DNA from 3 places in the Acidovorax sp. GW823-FHT02H02 genome. Region 1 is predicted to be linked to each of the others. Evidence: predicted binding sites of a transcription regulator. Region 1 holds the regulator's gene; each other region holds the start of a gene.
What was found. Region 1 encodes sigma-54, which starts transcription at its own class of promoters, with help from an activator protein. Its sites were predicted from a motif close to TGGCANGNAANCTGCTTT; they were not measured.
Positions count from the first base shown of each region.

Region 2: a site for sigma-54 is predicted at 6,111-6,128, ahead of glnA (type I glutamate--ammonia ligase). Genes of this name have one in related genera too.
Region 3: a site for sigma-54 is predicted at 5,527-5,544, ahead of AC1RDS_RS19310 (PQQ-dependent methanol/ethanol family dehydrogenase). Genes of this name have one in related genera too.

Region 1 is NZ_JBXAJH010000014.1:8,532-18,102, reverse strand. Features, by position in the region: gene AC1RDS_RS15065 (THUMP domain-containing class I SAM-dependent RNA methyltransferase) at 1-1,223, opposite strand, end outside; gene AC1RDS_RS15060 (acyl-CoA thioesterase) at 1,220-1,702, opposite strand; gene AC1RDS_RS15055 (RNA polymerase factor sigma-54) at 1,778-3,364, opposite strand; gene lptB (LPS export ABC transporter ATP-binding protein) at 3,477-4,244, opposite strand; gene lptA (lipopolysaccharide transport periplasmic protein LptA) at 4,256-4,903, opposite strand; gene AC1RDS_RS15040 (thiol:disulfide interchange protein DsbA/DsbL) at 5,001-5,657, opposite strand; gene AC1RDS_RS15035 (SPOR domain-containing protein) at 5,736-6,392, opposite strand; gene argS (arginine--tRNA ligase) at 6,405-8,114, opposite strand; gene AC1RDS_RS15025 (PsiF family protein) at 8,554-8,841, shown strand; gene AC1RDS_RS15020 (ArnT family glycosyltransferase) at 9,454-9,571, opposite strand, start outside.
Region 2 is NZ_JBXAJH010000019.1:84,829-94,399, forward strand. Features, by position in the region: gene AC1RDS_RS18180 (ArnT family glycosyltransferase) at 1-973, opposite strand, end outside; gene ntrC (nitrogen regulation protein NR(I)) at 1,154-2,803, opposite strand; gene glnL (nitrogen regulation protein NR(II)) at 2,844-3,866, opposite strand; gene AC1RDS_RS18195 (hypothetical protein) at 3,935-4,438, opposite strand; gene glnA (type I glutamate--ammonia ligase) at 4,650-6,065, opposite strand; gene AC1RDS_RS18205 (competence/damage-inducible protein A) at 6,233-7,057, opposite strand; gene AC1RDS_RS18210 (EI24 domain-containing protein) at 7,054-7,959, opposite strand; gene AC1RDS_RS18215 (sterol desaturase family protein) at 8,019-9,053, opposite strand; gene AC1RDS_RS18220 (polysaccharide deacetylase family protein) at 9,117-9,571, opposite strand, start outside.
Region 3 is NZ_JBXAJH010000023.1:4,718-14,288, forward strand. Features, by position in the region: gene pedF (cytochrome c-550 PedF) at 1-392, shown strand, start outside; gene AC1RDS_RS19300 (substrate-binding periplasmic protein) at 389-1,273, shown strand; gene AC1RDS_RS19305 (TonB-dependent receptor) at 1,326-3,638, opposite strand; gene AC1RDS_RS19310 (PQQ-dependent methanol/ethanol family dehydrogenase) at 3,728-5,446, opposite strand; gene AC1RDS_RS19315 (quinoprotein relay system zinc metallohydrolase 1) at 5,672-6,643, opposite strand; gene AC1RDS_RS19320 (quinoprotein dehydrogenase-associated SoxYZ-like carrier) at 6,640-7,431, opposite strand; gene AC1RDS_RS19325 (type 1 periplasmic-binding domain-containing protein) at 7,498-8,685, opposite strand; gene AC1RDS_RS19330 (YVTN family beta-propeller repeat protein) at 8,691-9,571, opposite strand, start outside.

The DNA.
Region 1 (9,571 bases):
ATGTCGAAGCGGAACAGCCGGCATTCGATGGGGCCGTTCCACATCGGCACGCGGCGCGATTCCTTCAGGCGCATCTTGCCGGGCAGTTTGAGGTCGGGTGTGAGCATCCAGGCCTGCCAGCCGGCGTAGTTCTTCTTCCAGTGCGCGGCGAGCTGGCTGAAGAACTCGCCACCATCGTCGGTGTGCGCCTCTTCGCGGCCCACGGCCAGGCCCTGGGCGCGGTCGGCCGCGCGCTCACTGGCGTTGCGGCCCGCCGTGCCGGCGGCAGCGATGCGCTCGCCGTAGGGCGGGTTCAGCAGCATCACGCCGGGCTGCTCGCAGGGCGGCATGCGCTGCAGGGCATCGCCACCGCGCAGCTGCACGGCATCGGCCACGCCGGCGCGCTCGGCATTGCGCTGGGCAAAATCGACCATGCGGAAGGCGACATCACTGCCAAAAATGGGCACGGCGCTTTTCTGTATGGCGCCTTCAGCCTCGTTTTTGATAGCAGTCCAGACATGGGCCTGGAACGGCAGCAGTTTCTCGAACGCAAAGCGGCGCAGCATGCCGGCCGGGATGCGGCAGGCGATCTGCGCGGCCTCGACCACGATGGTGCCGCTGCCGCAGCAGGGGTCGTACAGGGGCTGGGGGTTGTCGCCCAGCGGGTCCCAGCCGCTGGCGGCGATCATGGCGGCGGCCAGGGTTTCCTTCAGCGGGGCGTCGCCCTTGTCCTCGCGCCAGCCGCGCTTGAACAGCGGCTCGCCCGAGGTGTCGATGTAGATCGTGGCCTCGTCGGTGGTCAGGTGCAGGTGGATGCGCACGTCGGGCCACTGCGTATTCACGTCGGGCCGCACGCCGCTCTTGTGGCGGAAGCGGTCGGCCACGGCATCCTTGACCTTGAGGCCCGCAAAATTGAGGCTTTGCAGCGGGCTGTGCTGCGCCGTCACCTCGACCTTGAAGGTCTGGCGCGTGGTGAACCAGATCTCCCAGGCCACGTCGCTGGCCATGCCATAGAGGTCGTTCTCGGAACGGTAGGGCCGGTGCGCCAGCTGTACCAGCACACGCTGGGCCAGGCGGCTGTGCAGGTTGAGCAGCAGCGCATGGCGCCACGAGGCGCGCAGCAGCACACCTCCCCGGCCCACCAGCAGGTCTTGCCCGGTGAGGCCGGTGATGGCGTGCACCTCGTCGGCCAGGTAGCCCTCGACGCCAGCGGCGCAAGGGAGAAAAAGTTGGAGGTGGTTCATGTCGATGGGGAGGATACGCGCTCGGGCACGGCGGGGGAACCGGGCTCACCCGCGCGGGCCAGCAGCAGCTGGCGGATGGAGTCCGGGATGGGGGCGACCTTGCGGCTGGCCTTGCCGATGAAGACAATGCCGATCTTGCCGCGCGCCACTTCGCGGCCCGAGGTGGTCTCGGTCATGCAGAACACCAGGTCGAAGCCGTAGCGGTTGAAGTCCGCCGGCGCCATCTCCACCCGCATGGTTTCGCCATGGAAACCTTCGGACTTGTACTGCGCCACGATATCGCCCACCACGATGGACAGGCCACCCACATCCGCCTCGGGGTAGCCCAAGGACTGAAAAAAGCGCACCCGCGCTTCGGACACCAGGGTGAGCAACTGCGCGTTGTCCAGGTGACCGCCCTGGTTGACGTGGCTGATGTAGATCTGCAGCTCGGTGGCAAAGCCGAAATGCGCGGGAAGGTCGAAGACGATGCGGGCCATGGCGTGGAAAGCGGGGTGATGGGTGAAAAAACAGCCAACAGGGCACGCTGCGGCAGGCGCGCGCGCCCACAAAGGCTACAGCGCCTTGCGCAGATTGGCCGGCGCGATCTTGAGCGCCTCGCGGTACTTGGCCACGGTGCGGCGCGCGCACTCGATGCCCTGCTCCTTGAGCATTTCGGCGATCTGGCTGTCGGACAGCGGCTTGGCGGGGCTTTCGGCCGCCACGAACTGCTTGATCAGCGCGCGCACCGCCGTGCTCGATGCGTTGCCGCCGGTTTCGGTGCCCAGGCCGGAGCCAAAGAAGTATTTGAGCTCGTAGGTGCCGATCGGCGTCGCCATGTACTTGGCGGTGGTCACGCGGCTGATGGTGGACTCGTGCAGCCCCAGCTCGTCGGCGATGTCGCGCAGCACCAGCGGGCGCATGGCCAGCTCGCCATGGGTGAAGAAGTTCTTTTGCCGTTCCACGATGGCACGCGAGACGCGCAGTATGGTGTCGAAGCGCTGCTGGATGTTCTTGATGAACCAGCGCGCCTCCTGCAGGCGCTGCTGCATGCCCTGGTGGCCCTCGCCACCCTTGTGGCCGCGCAGGGCGCCGGCGTAGATGTCGTGCACGCGCAGGCGCGGCATGACGTCGGGGTTGAGCTGCACGATGAAGTTCTGCTGGCCCCCGCCATTGGCGCGCCCGGATTTGCGCACGATGACGTCGGGCACGATGATGTTGCGCTCCACATCGGCAAAGCGGCGGCCGGGGCGCGGCTCCAGGCGGGCGATCAGCGCCATGGCGGCACGCGTGCGCTCTTCGCCATCGCCGCACAGCTGCGTCAGGCGCCGGATGTCGCGGCGGGCCAGCATCTCCAGCGGCTGCTGGCAGATGCGCAGCGCGGTCTGCACGGTATCGGGGTCGATCTCGCTGTCTTCGTCGGCGGCCAGGGCCTTGAGCTGCAAGGTCAGGCACTCGGCCAGGCCGCGCGCGCCCACGCCCACAGGCTCCAGGCTTTGCAGCAGGTGCTGGGCCACCGTGAAGCGGTGCACCAGTTCTTCGATCTGCTCCAGGTCGTCGGGCCCGGCCAGGCCGATGGCGAGCTCTTCGAGCGGCTCTTCGAGGTAGCCGTCATCGTTGAGCGATTCGATGAGAAAGCGCAGCGCGGCGCGGTCGAGCTCGGACAGGCGCAGCGCCAGCGCCTGGCGGTGCAGGAAGGCCGTCAGTGATTCCTGCGAGCGGGCCAGTTCGGTGGCGTCGGCCTCGTCGCCTTCGGCGTCGTTGCGGTTGCGGGCGGGCGCATCGCCGCCCCACTCGGCGTCATTGGGCGCCATTTCCACCGTGCCGTCGCCGCTCCAGTCGGGCTCGTCCGCACCGGCGCTGGCCGTTTCAGCATCATTTGGGTTTTCAGCGCTTGTGTTGCCTGCGCTGGCAGCCCCTGAAAAAAGAGCGTCGTCCGCGCTGTAGTCGTCGGCCTGTGCGGGCGTGTCGGCGGCTTCCAGGCCAAACTCCTCGCGCGGCGCTTCATCGGCCGTGCGCTCCAGAAAGGGGTTCTCGTCGAGCATCTGCTCGACTTCCTGCGACAGCTCCAGCGTCGACAGCTGCAACAACCGGATCGATTGCTGCAACTGCGGCGTGAGCGACAGGTGCTGCGAAACGCGCAGCGAAAGGCCGGGCTTCATGCCACTGCCAACGCAAGGGCACCAATCAGCCCGTCGCCCGGCCGCCCGAAGGCGGGCCGGTGCCCCTGGGGGGGCAGCGACCACACGAAATGAGGAAGCGTGGGGGCCATGCTCACATCCGGAAGTGTTCGCCGAGATAGACGCGACGCACCTCGGCGTTGTCAACGATTTCGGACGGCGTGCCCTGGGCCAGGACATGGCCGTCGCTGATGATGAAGGCGTGGTCGCAGATGCCCAGCGTTTCGCGCACGTTGTGGTCGGTGATCAGCACACCGATGCCGCGCGCCTTCAGGAAACCGATGATGCGCTGGATCTCGATGACGGCAATCGGGTCGATGCCGGCGAAGGGCTCGTCGAGCAGGATGAAGCGCGGCTGGGTGGCCAGCGCGCGGGCGATCTCGACCCGGCGGCGCTCGCCGCCCGACAGGGCCAGGGCCGGCGAATCGCGCAGATGGTCCACGCGCAACTCCTGCAGCAAGGCTGTGAGGCGTGCTTCGATCTCCTTCCGGGCGAGCGGTTTGCCGTCGTCGCCCCGCTGCAGCTCCAGCACGGCGCGCACGTTTTCCTCGACGTTCAGCTTGCGAAAGATCGACGCCTCTTGCGGCAGATAGGACAGCCCCAGACGCGAGCGCCGGTGGATGGGCATGTCCGCAACCGAGTGGCCATCGATGCGGATGTCACCGCCATCGCAGCGCACCAGGCCCACGATCATGTAGAACGAAGTGGTCTTGCCCGCGCCATTGGGACCGAGCAAGCCCACCACCTCGCCCTTTTGCACGACCAGCGACACATCCTTGACGACCTTGCGGCTGCCATAGGACTTTTCGAGGTGCGCAACTTCCAGGCGGCTGCCCGCCTGGGTGTCAGGGCTTGTGTTCACGGTCGCTGCACTCACTTGCTTGCGCCGCCGAGGGTGTTGCTGGGGCGCAGCACCGGCCCGCTGGCAGCAGGGGCTGGGGTAGCGGCAGGAGGTTGCTCCTTGGGCGACAGCACGGCGCGCACGCGCCCGCCGGGGGCGGGTGCATCCCCCGCTGTGCTGGCGGGCGATTTCTTTTGCCCATCGACAGTGAACACATCGGTGAGGTTGTTGTAGACGATGACGGCGCCCGAGACCTCATCGGTCACCACCGATTCCCGGTAGCGGCGCATTTCGGCACGGGTGATGAAGCGCACATTGTCAGCACGGCCGTCGTATTCGATGACCTCGCCCTCCCCTTCGATGAACTCGTCCGGGGCGCCGGCCAAGCTGTCGCGTTTTTGCCGGAAGAACGCGCGCTTGCCGGGCTCTGCCGTCACCACGCCGTACTGGTAGCCATCGGCATCCTGGCGTACATCCAGTTGTGCACCGCGCAGCACGATGGTGCCCTTGGTCATGACCACCCGGCCCGTGAACACGCTGGTCTGCTTGAGCTCATCGTGGCGCAGCGCATCGGACTCGATGTTCATGGGCTTGTTGCGATCAGCCTTTTCGGCATGGCCCACGCCAGGGGCACAAGCCAGGGCCGAGAGCAGCAGGATCGGGAGGTATCTTTTTTTCATGAGGCACAAATCTTGCCTTCATTGTAGCCACGCACAGCGCCAGCGCCCATGAAAAAGCCCGCAAACGCGGGCCTCTCGCACGGTGGCGAATGCGGCATCAGCCCTTGCGCGCCACGCCCGCCAGATACTCCACCACCTGCAGCACGGTCTGCATGCTGCCGGCCATGGTGCCATCGGTATAGAACCGGCCGGCCACGCCCATCGAAGGAACGCCTTCCACGCCATAACCCTCCTGCAGCGCCGAGGCGCGGCGCACCTGGCTGGACACCGTGAAGGAGGTGTAGACCTCCTTGAACTTGGCGGCATCCACACCCTGCTGGGCCACCCAGGCGAAGATGTCCTCGTCCTTGGCCAGCTTGAGTTTTTCGACGTGAATGGCGCGGAACACCTTGGCGTGCAAGGTGTCGAGCTTGCCCATGCCTTCGAGCGTGAAATACAGCTTTTGCTGGGGTACGAAGCTGGCATTGAAAGCCACGGGAATGCGGCGGATGCTCAGATCCTTGGGGGCTGCCTTGACCCAGGCATCGAGCGCCGGCTCAAAGGAGTTGCAGTGCGGGCAGCTGTACCAGAAGAACTCGATCACATCGACCTTGCCGGCGGGGGCATCCGGCGTCAGGGGCTTGGCGAGCCTGGTGTAGTCCTTGCCCTCCTTGAACTGGCGCGCCTGCGCCATGGCTGGCGTGGCCAGCGGCAGGGTCAGGGCGGAAGCGGCAACCACCGAAGCGGTGGACAGGGAAAACTCGCGGCGTTTCATGACGTGGACACTCCTTGTTCTGGTCTGGGGGTGTGAGAACGCCCCCACGAAAAAGTTCAGACGATGGCGATGGACATCCTAGCGCTGGACACGCACCATCGCGGACTCGACGCCGGCGCCTTCCAGCTTTTCCTTCAGCTGCTCGGCGTCGTCGCGCTTGGCAAACGGCCCCACGCGCACGCGGTACATGGTGCGGCCATTCTGTTCGCGCTCGCTCACGCGGGCTTCCCAGCCCAGCATGGCCAGTTTGGCGCGCTGCGCATCGGCCCCCGACTGGGTAGGGAACGCCCCGGCCTGCACGAAATAGTCAAACGGATCGACCGCCGCCGACTTGGCCTTGGCCAGGTCGCCCAGCGGGTCCGCCGAGGCGGCAGGCTTGGCGTCAGCTTTCGTGGCGGACTTGGCCTCGGCCGTTGCAGGCTTGCTGGCCGGTGTGCGCGCAGCGGTGGCCTCAGCGGCCGGGGCCGTGCCGTTGGCACTGGCCGACGCGGCTGCGGCTGCGGCCGGAGCAGGCGGGCGCGCGGGGTTTTTGCCGTAGAGCGGCGAGTTCGGGTCCCAGTTCTTGTTCTTCTGTGCCTCGGCGGCATCCTGGTCCACGCCGCGCAGGCCGCCCTTGTTCAGGAAAGGCACAGGCACCTTGGTCACATACACGGCCACGGCCAGCGCGGCACCCAGGCCCACGACGACCCCGACGATGAACCCGATGATGGTGCCACCCGTCTGTTTTTTCTTCATGGTAGTAACTGCTTACATTCTGGCTGGAGCCGATACGCCCAGCACGGCCAGGCCATTGTGCAACACCTGCGCGGTGGCGGCGACGAGGGCCAGGCGCGCCTTCTTCACGGCCTCGTCGTCCACCAGGATGCGCTCGGCATCGTAATAGCTGTGGTAGCTGGCGGCCAGGTCGCGCAGGTAGAAGGTCACGTCGTGCGGCGCCTCGCCCTCGGCAGCGGCCGTGAGCATCTCGGGGTACTTGGCCAGCTGCAGCATCAGCGCCTGGGCCTGCGGGCCTTCCAGCGCCGACAAGTCCACATCCTTGAGCGCAGCCACATCACCACCGCCCGCCTCCTGCCAGGCGCGCAGCACCGAGCAGATGCGCGCATGCGCGTACTGCACGTAGTACACCGGGTTGTCGTTGTTCTGCGCCACGGCCAGGTCCACATCGAAGGTGTACTCGGTGTCTGGCTTGCGGCTGAGCAGGAAGAAACGCACGGCGTCCTTGCTGGTCCACTCGATCAGGTCGCGCAGCGTGACGTAGCTGCCCGCGCGCTTGCTGATCTTGACCTCCTCGCCGCCCTTGACCACGCGCACCATGGTGTGCAGCACATAGTCGGGGTAGCCCTGGGGAATGCCGACATCGGCCGCCTGCAGGCCGGCGCGCACGCGGGCGATGGTGCCGTGGTGGTCCGTGCCCTGGATGTTGACGACCTTGGTAAAGCCGCGCTCCCACTTGGCGATGTGGTAGGCCACGTCGGGCACGAAGTAGGTGAAGGTGCCGTCCTGCTTGCGCATGACGCGGTCCTTGTCGTCGCCGTAGTCGGTGCTCTTGAGCCACAGCGCGCCGTCCTGCTCGTAGGTCTTGCCGTTGGCGACGAGCTTGTTCACCGTGGCCTCGACGCGGCCGCTGGTGTACAGGCTCGATTCGAGGTAATACTCGTCGAAGTGCAGGGCGAAAGCCTGCAGGTCCTTGTCCTGCTCGTTGCGCAGGTAGGCCACGGCGAACTGGCGGATGTTGTCGTAGTCCTCCACATCACCGTTGGCGGTGAACTCGCGGTCATCGGCCTTCACGGTGGCCCGGGCCTTGAAGGCCTCGGCGATGTCGGCAATGTAGTCGCCGTTGTAGAAATTCTTGGCCAGCGGGTTGTCGCTGTCGGTGGGCCAGCAGTCATCGCCCGGTTGGAAGCCCTTGGCGCGCAGCTGCGTGCTCTTGGTCAGCGTGTCGATCTGCACGCCCGCGTCGTTGTAATAGAACTCACGGTGCACCTTCCAGCCCTGCGTGCCGAACAGGTTGCAGATGGCATCGCCCAAAGCCGCCTGGCGGCCATGGCCCACATGCAGCGGGCCGGTGGGGTTGGCCGAGACGAACTCGACCAGCACCTTTTCGCCCCGATCGGCCTGGTAACCAAAGCGCGCTCCAGCGGCCAGCACCTCGCGCACCACCTCCTGCTTGGCCGCGGGCTGCAGGCGGATGTTCAGAAAACCGGGGCCGGCGATCTCGATGGCGGCCACCCAGCGCTGGAAGGCAGGCGTGGCCTCCAGCGCGGTCTTGAGCTGCTCGCCCAGAGCACGCGGGTTGAGCTTGAGCGGCTTGGCCAGCTGCATGGCGGCGGTACAGGCGAAGTCGCCATGGGCCGCGACCTTGGGGGATTCAAACGCCGCCTTGGCGCCAGCGCCGGGCGACAGGATTTCCAGCTCGGCAGCAAGCGCTGCGAGCAATTCATTTTTGGCTGTGAGCATCGGCGGATTTTACGGGGCGGCCGGCACAGACCATCGAACACCCGCGCCAGCGCACCCCGGCGGGCATGCGCGCAGGCTGGCGGTGCCCCCAGGCCGAATGGCGCCCCACCCCCGTTGCCGAGGAGATTGAGCGGAGGCCGCCCCAGCCCATCGGGCTGCACCGACGCCTCTGGACCCTGGTGTTTCAGGTACCTTGCACGCTGCTGATGCGTCCTGTTTCGCAGCATTCTTTTTGTACGCTGCTTTCGTGGCGTTTTGTATCGCCGGGGCGCTGGGCAGAGCGGCGCCAAGACCCCGCATGCGCCGAGAAATCAACGTGCACAGCCCTCCGTCGCAGTTCGCGCGGTTGTTTTCATGGCTTGTCCGCGTTGTCGCGCGACACGTTCTATGGTGCAATGCCGCCGGGACCCCCCATAACGCATTCACACCAGGAGATTCCATGCAAAAGCTTCTTTCCCTGACCGCGCTCGGTTTGGCTCTGTCGCTGGGTTTCAGCGCCCACGCTGCAGAGAACACCCCTGCCCCTACCAAGCAGCAATCCAGGATGGCGACCTGCAACAAGGATGCCGGCGAGATGAAGGGCGATGAACGCAAGGCCTTCATGAAGACCTGCCTGAGCAACAAACCGGCCACGCAGCAAGGCAAGATGAAAACCTGCAACGCCGAAGCGGCCGGCAAGAAGGGCGATGAACGCAAGGCCTTCATGAGTGAATGCCTCAAGAAATAAGATCTCACGGCCATCGGCCCCAAACCCCGCCAGCCCAGCATGGCGGGGTTTTTTATGTTTCCACCTCGCATCTCCATGCCCTACCGGCGATGCGCACCATACCCTTGCTGGATTCCCATGGCTGCCCGCGCCGCCCAGACACCATCCGTCTCCTGCGTCATGCCGGCCTACAACGAGGGCCGCAAGCTGGCCACTGTCGTGCCATAGGGGCTGGCGGCGCTGCAGGCCCTGTCGCCCAAGGATCGAGGCAGTTCTGGTCAACGATGGCAGCCGCGAAAGGAGGCCGCGCGTGGCAAGGTGGTGCTTGGATGCCGACGGCCCGCACTCCTTCTCCAGGCTGTCCGAAACGCTACCAGAATAGCCGCCAGACAGCGACGTGGTGTACGCCGTGCGGCGTACCCACGACGACCACTCGCGCCTGCAAGCCCGGTGGACACGCGTGTTTTACCGGCTCATCCATTGGTGCAGTCGGGTCGAGATTCCACCAGAGTACGTGGGACGCACCCACGAAGAGGTCAAGCGCCGCCCGGCCTGCCTGGTGAACGAGCGCACCGGCAGGGGTCTGCCAGAGGCTGGCGGCGCCCCGGGCGCCTGGCGATAGGGCGCGCCGTGTCAGGAGCCACCCCCACTGACAGCGGCCGGCGGCCGCACCCGCCAGCCCCAGCCGTCGAGCACCCGGTGCGCATCCGCCGGACCCTCGCCGGGAGGCCACAGTTCCAGGATGCCCCCG
Region 2 (9,571 bases), on a different contig from region 1:
GCAAAAAGCCCCACAGCAGCAGGAACTGGCGTGACAGCTGGGCGTAGCCGGCGCCAGGCGCCGCCTCCTCGCCCCGCTGGGGCGCCTCTCCCTGGCGCCGTGCCCACCACACGGCACAGCCCAGCACCAGCCAGGCCGGCAGGGCGCGGTTGAGCAACCAGTCGGCCGAGAACTGCGCCGTATGGAGCAAGCGATGGGGCAGGCTCAGGTCATGGCCCAGGGAGCTGGCGTTGGCATAGCCGAGAGGCATCCAGTCGTGCGTTGCCAGCCAGTGCAGGTGGGGCGCGCAAACCAGCAAGGCCACCGCCGCCGCCAACGGCGCGCCCACCCGATGGACGAGGTGGCGCCAGCCGCGCAGGCGCAGCCACCAGATGCCCACAACGGCCAACGCGACGATGAATTGATACTTGGCCAGCATGCCCAGCCCCGCGACCACGCCCATCGCCACCCAGCCCAGCAGCGAGGGCCGCCAGGTGAGCCGCCAGCTCAGGCCCGCCGCTAGCGATACCCACAGCATCATCACCACGTTGTGGTTGTAGTAGTAGACGCGGCCGCAGTAGAAGGTAATGCACAACGCCGCCAGCAGGGCGAGCGTCGCGTAACGACCACCACGCATGGCGCGCAGTTGGCGCCAGAACAACGCCAGCGCCCCGAGGGTGAACAGCGCGCCCATCACGTAGGTGAGCTCCACCGTGGCGCCGAAAATTGCCGCTGTGGCGCCCAGCACCCATGTGGGCAACGGCGGATGCTTGAAGTAGCCCCACTCCAGCGAACGCAGCCAGACCAGTTGCTCCACGTTGTCCACCGGCGGCGACAGCGTCGCCATCCAGTAGGCGGTCACCCAGACTGCACCATATACCGCCATCAACAGGGCCACCCCGGCCCCATCGAGCACAGGAAAGCGCAGCGCCCAAACTTGGGCAGCCGGTACAGGTACGGTGGAGGGCGACGAAACAAGCGTGGAAGAAGACACCGGGAGTCCTGCAAGCTGTGGAACGACCCGGTATTTTGCCTGTTTGTAAATATTTATGAAGATTTGTAAAGAATCCCTCACCCCATGCAACAACCCGATGGCCGCGCGCGCGTCGCGATCGTCGGGTTGATTCACTTTTAATAGCATCCCGTGCAGAGTGGAAGGGCGTTAGCGCCCGATTCACTCCAGACCCAGCTCCTGGATCTTGCGGGTAATGGTGTTACGCCCAATGCCCAGGCGCTGCGCGGCCTCCATGCGGCGGCCATGGGTGGCCAGGAGGGCGGTGCGGATCAGGCGCGACTCGAAACGCCGCGTCAGTACATCCCACACGTCTGACTGGCCACCAGCCAGCAGCGTTTGCACCTCGGCTTCCAGTGCCTGCTCCCAGCCGCGGACACCCACGGCGTCCGCGGCAGCGGTTGCGTCGACATCGGCATCGGCCGCCGGCCAGGAAGACACTGCGGGGGCAGACATCGCTGCACCTGCCGCCATGTAAGCCCCCGGGACCAGCGCGACGGCAGGCACGGCAACCGCCGGGTGCATGCCCTCCACCATCTCGGATGACGGCATGGAAACCAGGGGGGCAAGCGGCGCTGCCATCTTCCCCACAGACAGTTCGCCCCCACCGGCCCGCACGGGCGGCTGGTAGACCGGCGCTTCCAGCACTTCGGGCGGCAAGTCCTGCAGCGAGATCACCTGGGCAGGTGCCATCACCGTGAGCCAATGGCAGATGTTCTCCAGTTGCCGCACATTGCCCGGAAACGCAAACTGCTCCAGCCGCGCCAGCGCCGAATCGGCAATGCGCTTGGGCTCCACGCCCAACTGGCGCGCGCTTTGCTGCAGGAAGTGGCGCGTGAGCATGGGCACGTCTTCGTGCCGCTCGCGCAGCGCGGGCAGGCGCAGGCGAATCACGTTGAGGCGGTGGAACAGGTCTTCGCGGAAGCCGCCTTCCTTGACGCGCTGCTCCAGGTTCTGGTGGGTGGCGGCAATCACACGCACATGGGCCTTCACGGCCGCATGGCCGCCCACGCGGTAGAACTGACCATCCGACAGCACGCGCAGCAGGCGCGTCTGCAGATCAAACGGCATGTCGCCGATTTCGTCGAGAAACAGCGTGCCACCTTCGGCCTGCTCGAAGCGGCCGCGCCGCTGCGTCTGTGCGCCGGTGAAGGCGCCGCGTTCGTGGCCGAAGAGTTCGGACTCCAGCAGATCCTTGGGGATGGCGGCTGTGTTGATGGCGACAAAGGGGCCGTCTGCGACCGGCGAGTGCTTGTGCAGCGCACGCGCCACCAGTTCCTTGCCCGAGCCGGATTCGCCCGTGATCAGGACCGTGACCTGGCTCTGGCTGAGCCGGCCGATGGCACGGAACACATCCTGCATCGCGGGTGCCTGGCCCAGCATTTCGGGTGTTTCGGCCTGGCGCTCTTCCGTCACTTCCTCGCGCTGGCTCTCTTCGACCGCGCGGCGGATCAGCTCGACCGCCTTGGGCAGGTCGAACGGCTTGGGCAGGTATTCGAACGCTCCACGCTGGAAGGCCGACACGGCGCTGTCCAGGTCGGAGTACGCCGTCATGATGATGACGGGCAGGCCGGGCTGCAGTTCGCGCACTTTTTCCAGCAGTTGCAGGCCCGACCCCCCGGGCATGCGGATGTCGCTCACCAGGACCTGGGGGCTCTGGCGTGCGGAGTCACCAACGGTGACATCTGCCAGGGCATCCAGCACCTCGCGGGGGTGCGTGAAACTGCGCGTGGGCAGGTTCTCGCGGGCCAGCGCCTTTTCCAGGACGAAGCGGATCGAGGGGTCGTCATCTACTATCCAGATCGGCTTCATGTGTTTTTATACCTTCACTGTGGTTGCGTGTCAGGGGACCTCAGGGCAAGGGAATCAGGATGCGGAAGTCGGTGCGACCCGGTACGCTGTCGCATTCGATCAACCCGTGGTGGCGCTGCACGAAGGTTTGCGCCAGCGTGAGCCCCAGCCCTGATCCCCCGTCCCGTCCCGACACCAGCGGGTAAAAAATCCGCTCTTTGATGGTATCGGGTACGCCCGGTCCGTTGTCGATGACATGCAATTCCAGTGCCAGCCGATAGCGCTGGCGGCCAAACGTGACCTGGCGGGCCACGCGGGTGCGCAACGTGATCACGGCATCGCCCGCCGCAATGCGTTCTGCCAGTGCCTGCGCGGCGTTCTGCACGATGTTCAGCAAGGCCTGGATGAGCTGGGCACGGTCGCCGCGGAACTCGGGGATCGAGGTGTCGTAATCGCGCAGCACCTTGAGGCCTTGCGGATGCTCCACCAGCACCAGCGAACGCACGCGCTCGCACACCTCGTGGATGTTCACGTCACCCACCAGATGCGGGTGCCGGTGCGGCGCCAGCAGCCGGTCCACCAGGCTTTGCAGGCGATCGGCCTCATGGATGATGACCTGGGTGTATTCGTGGAGCTCGCGGCTTTCGAGCTCCATCTCCAGCAATTGCGCAGCGCCCCGAATACCACCCAGGGGATTCTTGATCTCGTGGGCCAGATTGCGGATCAGCTCCTTGTTGGCCTGGGCCTGGTCCAGCAATCGCTCTTCACGGTCCTGGCGGGCGTGTTGCTCCAGCGGCCACAGCTCCACCAGGATTTCACCCACCTGTTCGGCATCGGCCACATTGACATGCACGGGCACAGGGTCCTGGTGCAGGCGCTTCAAGCTGGCCTCGTAACGCAGCGCGGCAAAATCCTTGCCACGCGCACCGGACAATGCCATCTGCAGCAGGGTGGGGTCGGTAAAAAAGGTCGAAAAATCCACGCCTTCCAGCGTGCGCCGCGACAGGCCCAGCGTGTTTTCCAGGGCCGCATTGGCAAACTGCACGGCACCGTCCGAGCGCAGCACCGCCACCAGGGTGGACATGAGGTCCAGTGAGTGAAAGCGCTCCGTTTCTGCCACCCGTGAATCACGCACCGAGTGCTCCACCCTGTTTACTTCGCACTGGTGGCGGGGGCGAGGCGGGCCAGTTCGCGCCGAATTCCGGCCAGGTCGCTCTCGCTGCGCGCAACACTCGCCTTGAGTTCGGCCGTGCGCTCCATGTAAACCTGGGGATTGCGCAGCTCCAGCGCACTGCGCACGGGCGCGCCGTCGTTGTATTCCTTCAGCAGCTCGGCGTGGCGTGCCTCGGCCTTGCGCAGCTCGGACTCCAGAATGGCACGGGCATCGGCATCGCGGGCGCGCTGATCGTTGTTGTCCACGCGTGGTGCTCCGGCCGGTGAGGCCGTGGTGGTGGTCGGCGTGACAGCGCCCGAAGTCTTGGGGCGGCTGCCCTGCACCACCGTCACATTGCCGCCTTCGACCAGCTTGCAGCCGCGCTCCTTGGCCTGGGCGGCGTTATTGGTGTATTCATTGCCGCAACGGTAGATGCGGTCTTGAGCCCAGGCCGCGGGCGCCATGACGGTAAAAACCAGGAGGATAGTGAGCGATTTATTCATGAGGTCTCTCGCACATGCAATGCAGGGGTGTGCTGTTGAGTATCCCCTAATCACAATACATCGCCAATTCACCACCCGCTGACCCACGGGCTATTGTGGAAGGATGCCACCGATGAAGGCGGAGCTCCCGCTCATGCCCTCTGGCATCACCCGCTCCAAGAAAAAAGGCGGCTCGCGCCGCCTTGGGATGCAATGGCCTGCGGGCAGGCGATTACAGCGAGTAGTACATGTCGTACTCGACCGGATGAACCGCCATGCGAAAACGCGTGACTTCACCCATCTTCAGGTCAATGTAGGCGTCGATCATGCTGTCAGAAAACACGCCGCCCTTGGTCAGGAAGCCGCGATCCTTGTCCAGCGCTTCCAGCGCCTGGTCGAGGCTGTGGCACACGGTGGGCACCAGCTTGTCCTCTTCGGGAGGCAGATGGTACAGATCCTTGGTGGCAGCTTCGCCGGGATGGATCTTGTTTTCCACGCCGTCCAGACCCGCCATCAGCAGGGCAGCAAAGCCCAGGTAGGGGTTCATCAGTGGATCGGGGAAGCGGGCTTCCACGCGGCGGCCCTTGGGGTTGGCCACGTAAGGAATGCGGATCGAGGCGGAACGGTTCTTGGCCGAGTAGGCCAGCTTCACCGGCGCTTCGAAGTGCGGCACCAGGCGCTTGTAGCTGTTGGTGCCGGGGTTGGTGATGGCGTTCAGTGCACGGGCGTGCTTGATGATGCCGCCGATGTAGTACAGCGCGAAGTCCGACAGACCGGCGTAGCCGTCGCCCGCAAACAGGTTCTTGCCATCCTTCCAGACCGACTGGTGAACGTGCATGCCGGAACCGTTGTCACCATGGTAGGGCTTGGGCATGAAGGTGGCGGTCTTGCCGTAGGCGTTGGCCACGTTGTGGATCACATACTTTTGCAGCATGGTCCAGTCGGCGCGCTCGACCAGGGTGCTGAAACGCGTGCCGATTTCGTTCTGGCCGGCACCCGCCACTTCGTGGTGGAACACTTCGACCGGAATGCCCAGGGATTCGAGAATCAGCGACATCTCGGCGCGCATGTCCTGCGTGCTGTCGACGGGCGGCACGGGGAAGTAGCCGCCCTTGAGGGTGGGACGGTGGCCGCGGTTGCCGCCTTCGAGCTTGGAGCCGGTGTTCCAGGGTGCTTCGTACTCTTCGATTTCGTAGAAGGTATGGTTGGGTTCGGTGCTCCAACGCACGCCATCGAAAATGAAGAATTCGGGCTCGGGACCAAAGAATGCGGTATCGCCCAGGCCAGAGGCCTTGAGATAGGCTTCGGCGCGCTTGGCAACCGAACGGGGGTCGCGGTCATACGACTTGCCATCGCTGGGCTCGATCACGTCGCAGGTCAGGATCAGCGTCGTTTCTTCGAAAAACGGATCGATATTGGCCGAATTCGGATCAGGAATCAGCTGCATGTCGGAGGCTTCGATGCCCTTCCATCCGGCAATCGAAGAGCCATCAAAGGCATGGCCCGAAACGAACTTGTCTTCGTCAAAATGCGAGACGGGCACCGTGGTGTGGTGCTGCTTGCCACGGGTATCGGTAAAGCGGAAATCCACGAATTTGACTTCGTTTTCCTTCACCAGCTTCATCACGTCTGCAACGGTCTTGGCCATCAGGTTCTCCTGGGTAAAGCGCTTGTTAAAAAATCTGCCAAACGAAAAGCAGTTTGCGTGCCAGGCAAGTGCAATGCCTGCACTCGGACGGAGCATTCAGGGCAAAACCCAAGAATCCTCGGCACGCAGCATCACCAAAAATGTGCGCATCAGCATTCGCAATACGCTCAACGCAAATTTCGCACCAATTCGGGGCCACAATTTGCACCAACATTGTGCAATTCTGCTTGCAAGTCCGCCCAAGCGGCGGGAACCGCTGCAACAGGCCCCTTCACGCCCAATTCTATGTGGCGCCCATATTGTGGATGATCGACGCTGGGCAGGCTGAAGACCCGGATTCCGGGGTGCTTCAGCTCGATGCGCTCCATCAGCGGCGTCAACGCCGCCTCCATGGCGCCAAAGACAATGACGGACTGCTCTGTCTGGGGGGACCGATTGAAAAGATGCGGGTATTCGTGGTCCAGGACCCATTCGATCATGGGCCACGCCATCACCGGAAAGCCTGGCACAAAATGCACGGCCCCGCCGCCGGTTCCATGGCAGCTGAAGCCTGGGATCTTGTTGTAGGGGTTGGGCACGATGCGCGCACCTTCTGGAAACACGCCCATGTTGAGCCGCTGAACGTTGTCTGGCCGGTCTGCCTCGTAGGGCACGCCCTGCTCGCGTGCGGTGTCTTGCATGCGTTCCCGGATCAGGATCTCGGCCCGCGGGTGCAGCATCAGCCCAACACCCAGCGCCCGCGCCGCGCACTGGCGCGTGTGGTCATCGGGCGTGGCGCCGATGCCGCCGCACGAGAAAACGATATCGGCCGTAGAGAATGCACGCCGCAAGGTGCTGGTGATGCGCTCGGGGCTGTCGCCCACATAGTCGGCATAGGACAAGGCCAGCCCGCGCGCAGACAGCAACTCGATCACCTTGGGCATGTGCTTGTCGGCACGCTTGCCGGAAAGAATTTCGTCACCCACGATGATCAGACCGATATGCGAACTCATGGCAATTTGTGCTCCGAAATGAAGGTGCCGGGGGGCGCATCCGGCGTGGCGGCAATGGCCAGGGCAGCCTGACCTCCGCCAGACGCCGCCGGAGGCGACGGCGCACGGCCCTCGGATCGCAGGCGCTCCAAAGCGGCAAGGCAATAGTGGGCAAACCACAGGGACGAGAAGGCAAAAACGAGTGTGTAGATCCAGATCGCCAGCGGCACCAGTATGAAAAATGCAGCAGCAAAAACCACTCCGGACGCCCATACGAGGCTAGGCGCTGCGCCCAGATAGCCGGTCAACACACCGATTCCCAGCAGGCGGGCTCGGTGGCTGCGCAGAATCTCCCGCCGCTCTTCCTTGCTGGCATGCTCGGCCAAGGCATCGAACGCCATGACGCGGTAGCTCAGCCAACCCCAGATCAGCGGCGGCAGCACGAGCACCAAGGGTGGCACCAGCCACAGCGGCACCGACACCACCAGGGCAATCAGCGCCAACAAGGTGGAGCCCAATGACCACATGGCGCTGGCCCAGAAAGAGCCGCCCTGCTTGCGCTCAAGATGGGGAAACCGACGCTGTGCGACCAGGGTGACCAGGGCGGGCGTCGTCAGCAGGGCGACCGCCAGCAGAGAGATCATGACCAGCACCGGCGTGGCGGCCAGAATCACCAGGAGCGGCGCCATCACCGCAGTCGCGTCGCCGATGCCCCAGGCATGCAGCCAGCCCCAGAGGGTTGCCAGCAGCGCCGAAGACTCCAGCAATGTACGCATGCCCCGTACAGCGCCATCCCAATAGAAATAGCCCAAGGCGCCACCCAAAACCCCGATCAGCAGCAATGGCACCATCGACAGCAGGATCACACGGGGGCGCAGGCAATACACCGCCGCGCGCCAGAAAGAATCGACCAGGAGTCCCATGTTGGCAAGCATACCTTGACTGCCCAAAAATCGGTTCAACCGGTGGTCTGAACGCGGATTCAGGCCTTTCCGACCAGCCGCAGCAGGCCGCGCCATTGCTGTGACCAGAAACCCCTGCCGTAGTCGCGCAGGCGGCCCTGCGGATCGGGCTCCACCTGGTCCCTGACACCCGTGGGATCGTATCGGAGATCGAAATCAGCGGTGCCAAACAACATGTCCCACCACGGCAACAGCACGCCGAAGTTATGCCCGCCCAACACCTCCTTGCGCACCGCGGGCGGCAGCTGACCTTGGGCCGTGTCGGCCCGCGGGGTGGATGGCGGCAACGCAGGCCTGGTTTCGTGACCAAAACCAATGGCGTGGTGCCGACGATGAAACCGGGGACTGATCCACAGCCGTTCACCCCAGCGGCCAAACCAGATGCGCAGGTTGGCGTGCTGGAAACTCTCGCTGAGCTGCGTGATCGCCACGATGGCAATGAATTGCCCCGGTGCGACACCGATGGCCTGTGCAACGATCACGAGAAGCGTGTCTCGGAGCACGTCGTCGAGCAGGTGGTTGCGGTTGTCGCTCCACATGGTCATCTGGCGCTGCGCATGGTGCAGGGAGTGCAGCCGCCACCACCACTCGAAATGGTGCTGACCCCGGTGCAACCAGTAGTCCACGAAGTCGAAAACCACCAGATAAAGCAGCAGGCTGACCCATGGCATGTCCGTCACCCCGGGCCACAGGCCATCGAGCTGCAGCGTGCTGATACCGACCACCCGGAGCGCGCCAAACAGCATGTCCATCAATGGGGCAATGGCAAAGAACAGAAGCACCCGAAACAGCCCCAGCCGGTGCAGCAAGGTGTAGAGCATGTCGGTACGAATGGTCGCCCGGTCGGTGATGGGCTCCACGGGACGCCAGCGCTGCAAGGGACCGAATACCGCCACAATGACCACGAGCTGAAGCAGGCCCACCAGCAGCCAGCCCGTGGCCTCGTACCCGTTTTCCAGCAGATTGCCCAGTCCCAACGCAAAGAGCAAAGGCTGCAGCGTGGACTCGAACAAGCCCTGCTGCACCCCATCGAAGGCATCGGCCCACCACTCCATCATTTCACCCCTCAGTAGTTGTTCTGCGCATGGTTCTGAGCAAATGCTGCGACAGCGCCCAGGTCAGCGCACCTGCCCGAGCGCGTAATCCGGGTGCTCCCGCAAGGTGCGAAAACAAAAACCCTTCGCCTTCAGGCCCACGATCAAGGGCTCCAGCACAGCAGGGGCCCAAGCGTCCTTGCGTGACCAGATGCCCAGATGCGCCATCAGGATGTCTCCACTGCGTATGCCTTGCAGGGCCTTGCGCAGCAGTGCGTCATTGCTGAATTTTTCGCTGGGCAACTCATCCCCCAGAAACCCCGCCGGCGCCCAGCCCACATGGGTGTAGCCGCACGCCTTGGCACTGGCGAGCAGCTGGGGCGATGTCTTGCCACCCGGTGCCCGAAACAGGGGCAATGGCTTCTGGCCCGTGAGGGCCTGCAGCCGATCCGCGGCACGGGCCAGCTCTTCGCAATACTCTGGCGCCCCCATGGTGAACTCCTGTCCCTGGCGCGGACCGGCCGAGGGTCGCACGCGAA
Region 3 (9,571 bases), on a different contig from region 1:
TGACCCCGCAGCCCGTGGATACGCGCACCCTGCCGCCCGTGGGGCAGAAATGGCTGGAGGACAACCCCTACAGCAAGGGCCCCGCGCAGGCCGAGGCGGTGCGCATCGGCGCATCCGGCTACAACCAGAACTGCGCCCGCTGCCACGGGCTGGAGGCCATATCCGGCGGCATTGCCCCCGACCTGCGCAAGCTCGACGAGGAGTGCACCAGCCTGGCGGACGCGCTGAAGAAGAACGCCTGCTTCAAGGAGGTCAACGACTACTTCATGGGCACCGCGCGCCGGGGCCGCACGCGCGACGGCCGGGTGTACATGCCGCCGTTCGAGGGCATGTTGTCCCAGGAGGCCCTGTGGGCCATCAAGACTTATCTCGAATCGCGGCGCGAACCATGAACGGCGCATCCCACAAACCGCCATCGACGGGCCGCCGCCAGCTGGTGCTGGGGCTGCTGCCGCTGCTCGCCGGTATGGGCGCGGCCCATGCACAGGAAGAACCGAGCGGCCTGGAGCGCATCCGCGCCAACGGCGCGCTCAAGGTGGCGCTGTACAACGACTTCCCGCCGTTTTCCGCGAAGTCGGCGCAGGGCATTCAGGGGCTGGACGTGTCGCTGGCGCAGGCCCTGGCGCGTGCCATGGGGTTGCAGCTGTCCCTGCTGCCCTTCGATGGCGACGAGAACATGAACGACGACCTGCGCAACATGGTCTGGAAGGGCCACTACCTGGGCTACGGTCCGGCCGACGTGATGCTACACGTGCCCGTGGACAAGTATTTCATGCAGCAGAACAGGCAGGCGCTGATCTTTGCTCCGTACATGCGCGAGCAGGTCGTGCTGGTGCGCGACAAGCGGCGCCTGCCGGAGGTGGCGGGGGTTGCCGACCTCCGGGGCGTGCCCCTGGCCACCGAGCGCGGCACCGGCGCAGCCAGCGCCCTGATCGGGCACGACAACCGCTTGCTGAGCGCACAGGTGCACCTGTACGAAAACGGCGTCAAGGCCGTGCAGGCGGTGTTGCAGGGCGAGGCGGCCGCCGCCTATGTCACGCGCGCGCAGGCGGAGTCCGCAATCTTCCAGGCGCAGCCGAGGTCCGAGCAGATGGCGATCGGCGAGCTCCCGCTGGCGGGCGTGCCGTCCCAGGGCTGGCTGGTGGGCATGGCCATCAAGGCCAGGAACGAGGAGCTGGGCCAGGCCCTGCAACAGGCCCTGCAGTCACTGCGCGGCAGCGGCGAACTGCTGGCGATTTTCAAGCAGCATGGCCTGACATTGACCGCGCCCTGACTGCGGCGCCAATGCAAAACCCTGGAATGCCTGCGCGGCCTTCCAGGGTTTTTCAACGCCATTCGTAGCGCATGCCGACGGTGAAGCTGCGGCCCATGCCGGGCGCGACGAAGCGCGAAGAGCCCATGTCGTCGCCGGGCCGGACCGCCACGCCGCCGGGGAAGGCGTCCTCGCTGCCAGTGGCGTAGGTGACGTAGCGCTTGTCGAGCAGGTTGTTGGCGCGCGCGTAGACCTTCCAGCCCGGATAGACCTGCCAGCTGGCACGGGCGTTGAACAGGCCGTAGCCGGCCACGGTGCCCAGCTTGGGGCGCGAGCCGCTCTCGTTGCCGGCCACCACCTGGGAGCCCATGGCGAGCCAGTCGCCACCCACGACCACGGTGGGCGTGGCGCGCCAGTCGGCCGATAGCTTGAACACATGGCGCGGCAGGGCGGCCATGCGCGTGCCGGGGTGGAACTCGTTGGGCCTGGCGGCCGTGCTCAGGGGGCCGAAGAGCACGCCGCTGCTCTGATAGGTGGCGTCCAGGTAGCTGTAGCTGGCGCGCATGTCCCAGGTGCCGCGCTGCACATGGACGCTGAGCTCCAGGCCCTGGCGGCGGGTCTTGCCGATGTTGTTGAAGAACCCCGCCTGCGAGATGCCCGCGCGCATGAAGGCGATGTCATCGTTGTTCACCGAGCGGAACAGGGCGCTGGTCAATAGCACGCCGTCGGCCGGGCGCAGCCGCGCGCCCAGCTCCAGCGTGCGGGTGACCACCTGCTGGAGGTAGGGGTCAGCCTGCAGGCCGGTCGGCAGTGTGCAGGGCTGGGCCGGGTCGGCGCAGCCGAGCTCCAGCGCGGTCGGCATGCGCGTGCCCTGCGACAGGCTGGCAAAGCCGGTGGCCGCCGGGGTGAAGGCGTGCGTGATACCGATGGCCGGGTTGAGCTTGCTGTAGGTGAAGCTCTCGCGCTCGTAGGGTGCTGGGTGCCCCAGGTCGTTGCGCACGCGGCTGTGGTTCCAGCGCGCCGACAGGCTCAGCTGCGTGTGTTCGGTCAGGCTGATGGTGTCGGCAGCGAAAAGCCCCAGGCGCGTGCTGCGTCCGCGCAGGGACACCTCGTGCTCCAGGTCCGATCCGGGGATAGTCTGGGTGACGCGGTTGGCGTCGAAGAGGGCTTCCTGCTGGTAATGGTCGTAGTCGGCCGTGCTGCCCGCCAGGTCGGCGCCCAGGGCCAGTTGGTGCGCGCCGGCCTGGCGCGTCCATTGCAGCGTCGTGCCGGCCTCGGAATACCGCGCCTGGCTCACGTTGAACACCGCGTTGTTGCGGATATAGCCCGGTGCCGCCGGGTTGGTGCAATGGGCGGTACCGGGTTTTTCGCAGCTCTCTATCCATTCGGCCCAGTTTCCGCTCACATCGCCGTTGCTGCCGTTGCGACGCGCAGAGCGGTGCCAGGCCACCAGCGAAAGCTGGTCGTTTGGGGTGATGGAGTGCGTCAGCTGGAAATTCAGCAAATCGCCACGGTTGCGGGTCTGATCGTGGAAGGTGTAGCCCGCGTTGGGCTGCATGTCGTACAGGCTCTGGTTGAGCAGGCCGTTGCCGGTCAAGTGGCTGCGGCCATGGGTGTAGCTCAGCGCCCAGGAGGTGTCGCCCAGATTGCGCCCGAGCTTGAGGAACAGGTTGCCCAGGTGGCCCGGCGAGCGCTCGCGCCAGCCGTTCTCGTCGAACCAGGTGCCGGCGACATAAGCGTGCCAGCCCTCACCCCACCGTGCGCCATGGCCGAATTCGACACGCTTGCGCGCATGGCTGCCAAAGGACACATCGACCTCCGTGCCCGGGTGCGTCAAGCCCGACTTGGTGCCCAGCACCAGCGCCCCGCCCAGGGTGTTGAGGCCGAACAAAGGGTTGGTGCCGGGAATCAGGGCCACATCGGCCAAAGCCATCTCGGGCACCAGATCCCAGTCCATGACATCGCCCAGCGGCTGGTTGATGCGCACGCCGTCCAGGTACACCGACAGGCCCTGGGGCGAGCCCAGCAGGGGCGACAGGCGGTGGCCGCGGTAGCTCAGGTCGATCTGGTAGGGGTTGCCCTGGATGTCGGCGCTGACGACGCCGGGCATGCTGCGGTTGAGGAAGTCGGCCAGGTTCGTGGCCCCGGCGCGCTCGATCTGGGCGTCGCTGCGCATTTGCGCATTGCCGGGGTATTGCTCCACCGATACGTCCAGGCCGGGCAACGGCGCCTGGTGCACCACTTCCACCTGCGGCAGGCGGTGGACCTTGTCGATGTCGACGGCCTGCGCGGCCGCCGCTGCGGGCAGGGTCGAGAGCAGGGCCAGCCAGAGACGGTCGGGCCTCGATGGGGTCTTGTTCATGGAGGTGCTGTCGTTGCGTGGCACGGAGGGTGAGTCCGCTGGTGGCAAAAAATATGGGCGGGCGCGCCCGGCCCCATGGCCGGGAACGTGCCGCCAGCGGCATCAAAGACCCGTCACTTCATGATCTTGAAGGTCCAGACCGAGCCGCCCTGCTCCAGGAAGTTGACCTTCTTGGCCACCTCACCGCCCCACAGCGGCACCGCACCGCCCCAGCCGGAGACCACGCTCAGGTACTGCTCGCCGTCCTGCGTCCAGGTGATGGGCGGGGCCACCACGCCCGAGCCGGTCTGGAACTGCCACACCACCTTGCCGCTCTTGGCATCGGCAGCCTTGAGGTAGCCCTCGGGCGTGCCCCAGAACACCAGATCGCCGGCCACCAGCACGCCGCCCCACAGCGGCGCCTCGTTCTTCACCTCCCAGGCCACCTTGCCGGTCTTGGGGTCGATGGCGCGCAGCGCGCCAATGTGGTCGTCGAACAGCGGCTTGATCGTGAAGCCCGCGCCCAGGTAGGCCGCGCCCTTCTTGTAGGTGATGGGCTCGTTCCAGATTTCCATGCCCCATTCGTTGGTGGGCACGTAGAACAGGCCGGTCTTGGGGCTGTAGGCCATGGGCATCTGGTTCTTGCCGCCCAGGAAGCCGGGGGCGGCAAAGACCGACTTGCCCTTCTTGCCATCGGCATCCTGGGCCGTGGGGTCGCCGGGGCGGTTTTCGGCCACGAAATTGGGGCGGCCCGTCTTCAGGTCGATGTCCGTGGCCCAGGTGATCTTCTTCACGAAGGGGAAAGCGTTGAGCAGCTTGCCGTTGGCCGCGTCCATCACGTAAAAGAAGCCATTGCGGTCGGCCTTGGCACCCACGCGCTTGCCATCCATGTCGAAGGTGATGAACTCGTTCACGCCGTCGAAGTCCCAGCCGTCGTTGGGCGTGGACTGGTAGTGCCAGACGATCTTGCCGGTCTTCACGTCCAGCGCCAGGGTGGAGGCGGAGTACAGGTTGTCGCCCTTGCGCACATGGCTGTTCCAGGGGCCGGGGTTGCTGGTGCCGATGTAGGCCAGGCCCGTCTTGGGGTCGTAGCTGCCGCCCAGCCAGGTGGAGGCGCCGCCGGTCTTCCAGGTCTCGCCCGGCCAGGTGGCATTGAGCGTGCCGGTGATGCCGTTTTCCTTGCCGTCCTTGTAGCCCATATGGCCTTCGACGGTGGGGCGGGTCCACAGCAGCTTGCCGGTCTTGGCGTCGCGCGCATCGACGCGGCCGACCACGCCGAACTCGCCACCGGAGTTGCCGGTGATCACCATGCCGTCGACCACCAGCGGCGCGGCGGTGTAGCTGTAGCCTGCCTGGTAGTCATCGATCTTCTCGCGCCACACCACCTTGCCCGTGTCCTGGTTCAGCGCCACCAGCTGCGCATCGAGCGTGCCGAAGATCACCAGGTTGTCGTACAGCGCGGCGCCGCGGTTGACCACGTCGCAGCAGGGCATGATGCCCTCGGGCAGGCGGTGCTCGTACTTCCAGAGCTTCTTGCCAGTTTTGGAATCGAGCGCAAAGATGCGCGAGTACGAGGCGGTGACGAACATCTTGCCGTTGTGCACCAGCGGCTGGCTTTCCTGGCCGCGCTGCTTCTCGCCGCCGAAGGACATGGCCCAGACGGGCGTCAGCCGGTTGACGTTGCCTTCATTGATGCCGGTGAGGGCGGAAAAGCGCTGTCCCTGCGTCCCCAGGCCCCAGGACAACACGTCGTCCGGCGTGTTCGCGTCGTCATGGATCATCTTGTCGGTCACGACCGCGCCGGCCTGGCCGGCCGCGAGCATCACCAGCAAACTCAATAGCGTGCGTTTCATCGTTTGTCTCCTGTGTTGTGGGAAAAGCCATGTCAGTGCGCCACGCCCAGGCTTGGACGTGAACCCTTGGCGATGAAAGATGCGCAATATCCATGCCACAGAGGCAGGCGCCGCGCCGCGCGGCCTGCGCAGGGCAGCCCCGGGGCAGGCTGCGGGCAGGCGTTGTTTCGTGGAGCAAGTCCCTGTGAACAGGTTGCTCCAAAAGGCAACATGCGCTCGGCGCATTCACTGTGGTGGCCGCGTCAGCGCCCTCCGTTCATAGGCGGGGTACCACTGCACCAGGCTGCGCTGCAGTTCGGCCGGCTGCGCCGCCCAGCTGGCGAATCGGCTGGGTATGGGTGTGTGCAGCAGTTCACTCAAGTCCACCCCTTGCGGGGCGCTGCCCTCCAGCAGGGCCGTGAGCCATTGCAGCCAGTCGCGCGTCTGGGCGATGCCCTGCAAGCCCCTGTCCACGGGGCCATGGCTGGGCACCAGCAGCTTGAACTGGCCCTGCTGGCGCCATTGCTCCAGGGTCGCCAGGCTTTGCAGCCATTGGGCGAAATGGGCGTGCGGGGTGGTGGGTACGCGCTCGGCAAACACCAGGCCGCCGGCAAACAGCACACCGCTGGTAGCGTCCAGCAGCACCAGGTCGTCCTGCGTGTGGCCTTGCAGGCGGCGCAGCTCCAGGCGGTGCGTGCCCAGGGTGAAAGCCTTGGGCTCCAGCGCCTCGCGCGCGGGCGTCGGCTCGGTGCCCTTCATCCAGTCGCCGCACAGGCGGTACAGGTTGTCGGCGTAGCCCCCGCCCTCGGCACGCATGCCCGCGATGCTGCCCGCCAGGGCCTGTGTGGCAACGCCGCCCCAGGCCTGATTGCCGAAGAAATAGTCGGGGTGCAGGTTGAGGTTGAGCACCATGCGCACGGGCTGCGGCGTGACGGCCGCAATGGCCCGGCGCTGCTGCTCCCCGTACAGGCGCGAGGGCCCGGTGTTGACGACGACGACCCCATCGCCGGTGGCGATGAACGCGGTGTTGATGATGTTGCAGCCGTTGGCGGGCAGGAAGTCGGCCACCGCGCCCTCGATCACCCAGGTGTCGGCGGCGATCTGGCGCGGCTGCAGGCGGTAGTCCAGCCGGGTCTGGTCGGGTGCCTGGCGGGTGCCTTGCGCCACGGCCGCCGTGCAGCAGGCCAGCGCAATGGCGAGGATGCTCCACGCTTTCATGCCCGCACCCCGGCATCGATGCGGTTGCCGTTGTTGTCCTGGCCGACGAGGCGGAACTCGCGCGGGCCTTGCGCGGGCATCTCCAGCGTGATGAGCGGGTTTTCCGACACCGGCTCGTGCAGCGCCAACCGCCACCAGGGCTGGTCGCCGGCATCGCGCAGCTCCAGCTGCTCGATGTAGAACGCCGGTATGCCCGCCACGAGGCCGGTATCCATGGGGTGCATGACCTGCAGGCGCAGGCGCCGGCTGGCGTCGGCGAGGTTGGTGAAAAAGCGGGCCTGCACCTGGTTGAGCGTCTGGCTCCAGGAGCCGTCGGCGCGTGTCACGCCCGGCACGGTGCAACCACCGCCCGCCGCCTGCACCATGACCCCGCCCGCATGCCATTGCCCATCGTGCGTCTGCACCAGGCAGCGGATCGGCGAGGCCTGCTCCAGCCGGATGCGAAACGCCAGCAGCGGCAGCGCGCGCAGCGGCTCGAAGGTCAGTACTTCACGGATGGGGTTGCGGTCGGCAATGACGATCATTCGGGCAATGCCACCGCCCTGTGCCTGCAGCGCACGGGCGTCGATCTGCAGCGGGACGTTGAGCGCGTCGTCGGCAAAGGCGGGGGCGCGCACGAGGACCTTGTCGGTGAACCGCGCCTGCGCATTGCCCAGGTATGTCTTGCGCAAATCCGGCCATTGCATGGACCCCAAGGGGTCGCCCCCCGTGGGGTCTTCAGTGGCCTGGGAAGGCAGGGCCACCATGCCCCACAACCCTGTCAGCAGTACGTTGCGGCGGTTCGCCATGGTGAATGCCCTTCAATTTTCATAGCTGCTTGCGCTGGATGCGCAAGGGCTGAAGCCGTTTCTTGCTTAATTCCTGCAGCTGCTCTGGGCCGCATCCATGCCCAGGGTGTCCAGCGCCTCGCCGGCACGCAGCCATTCGCCCAGCGGCGCCATGGCGGCCACGGCGTCGCCATGGGACAGGAGGACGGGTTGGCGCAATTGCCCGTCCCAGGGGCGGAATGTCAGGCGCTGGCCCTTGAAGCCATCGAGCGCCACCGCGCCGCTGCGCAGTCTTTGCAACTGCTGCGCCACGCTGGACTGGGGCGCGTCGACCAATGCGGCAACCACGGCCTTGCCCGCCATCCAGGCGGCCCAGTCCTGGCCCTGCATGGGGCGCTGCGCGAGCTTGGCGAAGCGCCGGTTGAGCTGCGCCCCGCCATAGCGCTGCCACTGCGGGTGCCAGGCCTGCGCCACCAGGCCGGCCGCGCCGACCACCGGGCGTGGCCATTGCGTGGCATAGGGCACGCCACGGGCAAATTCGCCATCGCTGTCGAGCACGGCGACCACGTCGTAACCGGGCTCGCTGCTGAGCTTGCGCACATTGGCCAGGTCGCGTTCATTCGCTTCGCCGCTGAGCTTGAAGGCCCTGGTCTGCACGGCCTCCAGGCCATGGCGCGGCAGCGCGCGCGCCCAGGCCGCTGCCAGCGGTGCATCGGCCGGCTGCGTGCCCCGCAGCACCAGCAGCTTGCGCCATTGGCGCGCGGCCAGGAACTGGGCCAGGGCGTCGGCCTCCATCTGCTGGCTGGGGGCGGTGTGCAGCAAGTACGGGGCACAGCCCTCACCACGCAGGCTGTCTTCGGGCAGTCCTGTATTGAAGACCACCATGTCGCCAAGGACGTCAGGGCCGCTGCGCACCAGCGCGCGCAGCGGCGCTTCGGGCAGGTCGGCCACGATATGCACGACCTGGGCTGCCTTGAGCTCCTGCAGTGCCCGGGGCAGGTCGGCGGCACTGGGCAGCACCAGGTCGCGCACGCTCAGTTCCAGGCCCGCGTCCTGCAGTTCCAGCGCCGTGTCTTCCACCGCCAGTTCCACGCCCTGCAGGGCGCGGCCCTGGGGCTGGTTGGGGTAGGCCAGCTCCAGGCGGCGCTTGGCATAGCGCGCGTCGTCGGCCACGGAGATCACGGCCAGCGTCACCTTGCGCGCCGTGGCAGCCTGCAGCGGCAGGCCATACGCGAGCATGCTGCCTACTGCTAGCAACTGCAGCGTTTTTCGCATGGCTTTCATGGCTCGACCAGCACGCTCGACGGCGTACGCCCCGTGGGCACGGTGCGCAGCGGCTTGGCCGCGGCCGTGTCGATCAGCGTCAGCTCGTCCGACAGGCCGTTGGCCACGTACAGCGTCTTGCCATCCGGGTGCATGGCCAGGCCCCAGGCGCGCCGACCCACGGGCACCTGGTGCGTGACGGTCTTGTCGGCCGCATTCACGCGCGCCACGCGGTTGGCGCGGCCCAGGCCCACCCAGACACTGGCGCCGTCGGGGCTGATGGCCATGCCCACGGGGGTGATGTCGGTCGTGGGCACGCCCGGCACGTTGAAGGCGATCTTGTGCTTGACCTGCTGGCTGGTGGTGTCGATCACGGCCACCGAGGCCTCCAGCTCATTGGTCACCCAGAGTTCATTGGCGGCAGCCAGCAGCGCCAGGCGGCGCGGGCGCTTGCCGGTCTTGATGGTCTTCACGACCTTGTGCTGCGCCAGGTCGATGAGGTGCACCGCGTCGGCGGCCTCGGAGGTGACGTAGGCAAATTGGCCATCGGCCGTGACCAGCACGCCCTCGGGCTCCTTGCCGGTTTGCACCTGGAACAGGGGCTTCTTGCCGGCGATGTCGTAGGCGGCGAGCACGTTGTCGTCCTCGATCGACACGTAAGCGGTCTTGCCATCGGGGCTGAGGTCGAAGATCTCCGGGCTCTCGCCCACGGGCACGGTGGCGACGAGCCTGCCCGCCGTCACATCGACGATGCCCAGCTGGTCGCTGTCGCCGCAGCTGACGATGATCTGGGCATGCCCGGGCAGGAACATCATGTGGCGCGGGCGCTGGCAGACCGCTATCTCGCCCAGGCGGTCGCCCCGGGTGTTGAACACCTGCAGCCGGTGGTCTTTCTCGT